DNA from 2 places in the Priestia sp. FSL R5-0597 genome. Region 2 is predicted to be linked to the other one. Evidence: riboswitches for the same ligand, from Rfam matches in the RefSeq annotation. Region 2 holds a riboswitch; the other holds the start of a gene.
The links. A riboswitch is a leader RNA that binds a small molecule or an ion and turns the genes downstream of it on or off. The one in region 2 is predicted to bind S-adenosylmethionine.
Positions count from the first base shown of each region.

Region 1: linked by a shared signal. The riboswitch ahead of metE (5-methyltetrahydropteroyltriglutamate--homocysteine S-methyltransferase) and the one ahead of MKX72_RS06110 (hypothetical protein) in region 2 are both predicted to bind S-adenosylmethionine.

Region 1 covers NZ_JBBOUZ010000001.1:3,392,039-3,394,242, forward strand. Annotated here, with positions in the region: gene metE (5-methyltetrahydropteroyltriglutamate--homocysteine S-methyltransferase) at 1-916, opposite strand, end outside; cobalamin riboswitch at 1,067-1,255, opposite strand; SAM riboswitch class I at 1,335-1,445, opposite strand; gene MKX72_RS17740 (hypothetical protein) at 1,526-1,777, opposite strand; gene MKX72_RS17745 (hypothetical protein) at 2,036-2,204, opposite strand, start outside.
Region 2 covers NZ_JBBOUZ010000001.1:1,201,561-1,203,764, reverse strand. Annotated here, with positions in the region: gene MKX72_RS06115 (M20/M25/M40 family metallo-hydrolase) at 1-155, opposite strand, end outside; gene MKX72_RS06110 (hypothetical protein) at 622-864, opposite strand; SAM riboswitch class I at 933-1,034, opposite strand; gene MKX72_RS06105 (amidohydrolase) at 1,098-2,204, opposite strand, start outside.

The DNA.
Region 1 (2,204 bases), 2.2 Mb from region 2:
AAAGCTGTTCGTCCAAGTTTTCACGCCAAATGTTTCGTCCGTCAATCACTCCTGCTGCCAGCACTTTATCAGTTGGAAAACCATATTTATTAAGCGCCGTGAGATTTTCGCCTCGGTCATGTACAAAATCCAATCCAATTCCGTGAACAGGAAGAGCAACTACTTCTTTATAGTAATCTACGCTGTCAAAGTACGTCTGCAAAATGACTTTTACATTCGGTGCCGCTTTTTTCAAAGCTTCATAGACTTCTTTATACAGTGCCAGGTCTTCTTTTGATAGCGTTGTAGCTAAAATCGGCTCATCTATTTGTACCCACTCGACCCCTTCTGCCTCCAGCTCCGCTAAGATTGTTGCATAAAGAGGAACAAACTGTTCAACTACTTTTTTAAACTCACTTTTTTTATATCCTTTTGACAGCTTCACAAATGTTACTGGACCTAAAATAACGGGTTTGCCTTTGATATTCAGCTTTTGTTTTGCTTCTTTGTAAAATTGAAGCGGACGATTTTCTACAAGGGCAGGCGTACATTCGTCAAGCTCTGGTACGATATAGTGATAATTTGTGTTAAACCATTTTGTCATCGTAGAGGCTACCGCACCTTTTGTTCCTCGGGCGATGTCAAAATACGTTTCAAGGGATACCGGGCCTCCGTTATATTCAAAGCGCTTTGGCACCAAACCAAACATAGCGGCTGTATCTAACACGTGATCGTATAAGCTAAAATCGCCGACTGGAATTAATTCAATTCCTGCGTCACGCTGTTTTTTCAGATGCCCAAGACGAAGAGCTTCAATTTCCTGAAGAAAGATATCTTTCTCTATCTTTCCTGCCCAAAACTGCTCAAGCGCTTTTTTCCATTCTCGTTTTTCACCAATTCTTGGATAACCTACATTTGAACTTTTTACACTGCTCATTTTTTCCACTCCCTATATATTTTTTTATCGCTAAACTAAAAAATCTCCCTTTTCGAAATGAAAAGAGAGATGATACGCATACTTAACTAAAGTTGAGATAGCCTGTTTTTCTCAACACGTATTCCTCACTCCTCTCTATATCCCGTAGAGCTTAAGTGCATACAACAGGCAGGTCTCCTGACTTAGGTTCATCGCTTCCTATCCCTTCCCATTTCAACATGAAACAGTGGTTAATAAGTTGCTCCCCATTACAGTGGCGGGACCGCGCCGGCTTTTCACCGGTCTTCCCTTTTAAGCTGCGTACATTCGTTACACAGCACCTGATGCATTTCTATGAAATTGTTCATTCAAAACATATTCACATAAAATAAAAAGCCTCTCTATCATGAATAGAGAGGCATAGTATCTATGAAATCCTCTCTTATTTTTCAAAGCTGTACGCTTTGCAGGATGTAGCACCTTTTTAACAAGATTGTTAAATGGTTGCCGGGCTTCACAGGGCCAGTCCCTCCGCCTCTCTCAATAAGAGTTTTAATTGTTTATAATATTTTGAATGTAGAGTCATCTTAACACCTTACATTTATGTTGTCAAAAGAAATTTCAAAAAAATTAGTTTTCAGGAGGCGTTGACGCTAATTTTTGCCTTAATAATTTGTAATCATCTTTTCGATGTGTTTCGATCAAGTCTTTTGCTCCTTGATGATACCCTGAAGAATAGATGTACTCTACCGCCGTTTCGATAAGCATTCTCTTTTCTTCCGCACATTCTCGGTCCATTAGGGGGAACAGTCTACCTAAAAGGTCATTTAAATCTTCCTTAATAAAACGATTGAGTCCTTCTTGCATCTTTTCGTTTGCCATGATAGCTCCTCCATTTGCTGTGTATGTTTTAAGCCTCTATAAACACGCATTTCACTGTGAATGTTAAGATAAAGTTAAGTCATTAAACAGTATATCAAGTGAATGTTTTTCTTCAATTACATATGTAATACAAATATATGACAAATATAGAGAATATATCATCATTCATTATCTATTATAACGTTTGACTGAGCCTTCTGCTACAAGGTTTCGTACGGTTTTCCAAAAGAGGTTGAGACATAACCAAGTGAATCCAATCTAAAGGCAAATGGGATACATGAGCTGAATCGCTTGTGACACCGCAGTTGATTTCCGTACAAGACTTCGCTTTCCGCGGGCGGTCGCTGAGCCTCCTCGTCGCATACGCTCCTGTGGGGTCTCACGTGTTCCGCTTTTCCCGCAGGAGTCTTCGTCTTGTCCTCCAATC
Region 2 (2,204 bases):
TTTTGAAAGTAAGGCAGCTTCAATAAATACGACGCTATCGATTCAGCCATTTCCACTTCTGCCATCGTTCCTGTCACGCTAGGTATAGAAACCAATTCGCTTACAAGCTTCTTTAACTGTTCTTTTGTTTGATACAAAGATGTTTTGTTCGACATACCCTTCATCTCTTTCCTTTTTCTAAATTTTCCATCAAACAAAACGATTCGTCAATCCCTTTGACAGAGACCCTTTCATTCTATCCCTATGTATCATAGTATGCGCTTCCTTGACGCACATGATAAAAAAAGAGTGCGCGGCTAGGGCTAGCACCGCACACTCTTTTTTTTACTTTTCGTCATCTTCTAAAAAGTCTAGGATACGATCAATAAGCTGTTCGCTTCCTGCATCGTTTCCATGTTCAAGAGACATTTCCATTTCAATGCTCCTTTCATAAAATATTCTTGTTTTATAACATACCACAATTCATTTCGAATGTAACCTTTAATTTGTGTAAAAATTTCGACAATTTATGATTAATTTTGAAACCTAGTGAGTAATGATTATACCCACCAGATTCTTCAATTGTCAAAAAACATGCTTTCTATTTAAAAACACTTTAAAAATAGAGGCGCGAGCAGACTTCTATAAAAGACAGCCTACTCGCTCAAGCTTGGAACAGCATGATGAATAAATTTCTAGTTCATTTGCTTTTTGTACATCTTTAATATCTATGCCTACAGCATATGTACGAACATGGTTTTCGACCACAATTTCATAAAATGTTTCTAATTCACGATAAGCTACTTGATAATGCTTTCCTAATAATTTTACGGCTTCCTTTAATGCTTTCTCTCCTGTATGTGCTGCAACTGCTGTATGACTCATAAAACCCTCTCCTTTTAGAAAAATAAAAAAAACTCATTTTGCTTTGATGCAAAATGAGTTTTTCACCCGTTTTATCACCCAAAGCACATGCTTTGCTGGTAGGAGCACCTTACATTCGTAGGTTGCTGTGGAGTCAAAGAGCCAGATCTCTCGTCCACTCGTGATAACTTTTTTAATTTAAAATTTATTTTATCAAACAATTCCATCCGCGTAAATAGAAAAATAAAAATATTTTAATTTTTGTGGTAATGGAATGAATTCAAAAAGTCAAAGCTTAGATTAGCAAAATAAGAAGCTGCTACAAGTAATGCCTCTTCATTTAATGAAAAAGAAGGATGGTGCCATTCATATTCTCCAGCCGTACCCATCCATACAAAAAATCCTGGTACACGCTGCTGATATACGGCAAAATCTTCTCCTCCAGGCGATTGTTCAGCTTCTACGACTTGATAACTAAGATTCTCTGCAGCGTTAATAACCAATTTTTCCAGCGTATCATCATTGTTTACTACAGGAAGATACGGATACCATTTAACGTCTACTGAAGCGCCGAAAGCTGCTCCAATCCCTTCAGCAGTTCGTTTCATAAGAGCCGGTATTTTTTCTCTCGCTTCTTCTTGAAAGGTACGCACCGTTCCTTCAAGCGTTACTTTGTCAGGAATGACGTTCCACGAGCTCCCTCCGTGGATTTGAGTTATGCTGACAACAACATTTTGAAATGGGCTGAGATTACGGCTGACAATGGTTTGTAAACTAGTAACAATTTGACCAGCAGCAGCAATCGGATCTACTGTTTTTTCTGGAATACCTGCGTGACCGCCTACTCCTTTGACGTCAATTTCAAAACGATCAACGCTTGCCATTAAAGGTCCCGATTTGACACCAATGGTTCCTACAGGAAGATTCGGTTTGTTATGCATTCCAAATATCGCTTCTACTCCTTCGAGCACACCTTTTTCAACGAGCATTTTTGCCCCAGAAGCCGTTTCTTCGGCCGGTTGAAAGATAAATCGAACCGTACCGCAAAGCTCCTGCTGACGCTCTTTGAGAAGAATGGCTGCTCCGATTATAGAAGCCGTATGAAAATCATGTCCGCATGCGTGCATAACACCGTTCACTTCAGAAGCAAATGGCAGATTGGTTTTTTCTTCAATTGGCAGCGCATCAATATCAGCTCGAATAGCGATAGTAGGTCCCGGCTTCCCTCCCACAATTTCCGCTACTGCTCCCACGTCTAAATGGAATGCATCCGCTATAGAAATATCGTAGTGCTTTAACCACTTTTTAATACGTTTAGTTGTTTCATATTCTTTCATTGAAAGCTCTGGAAACCGGTGCAG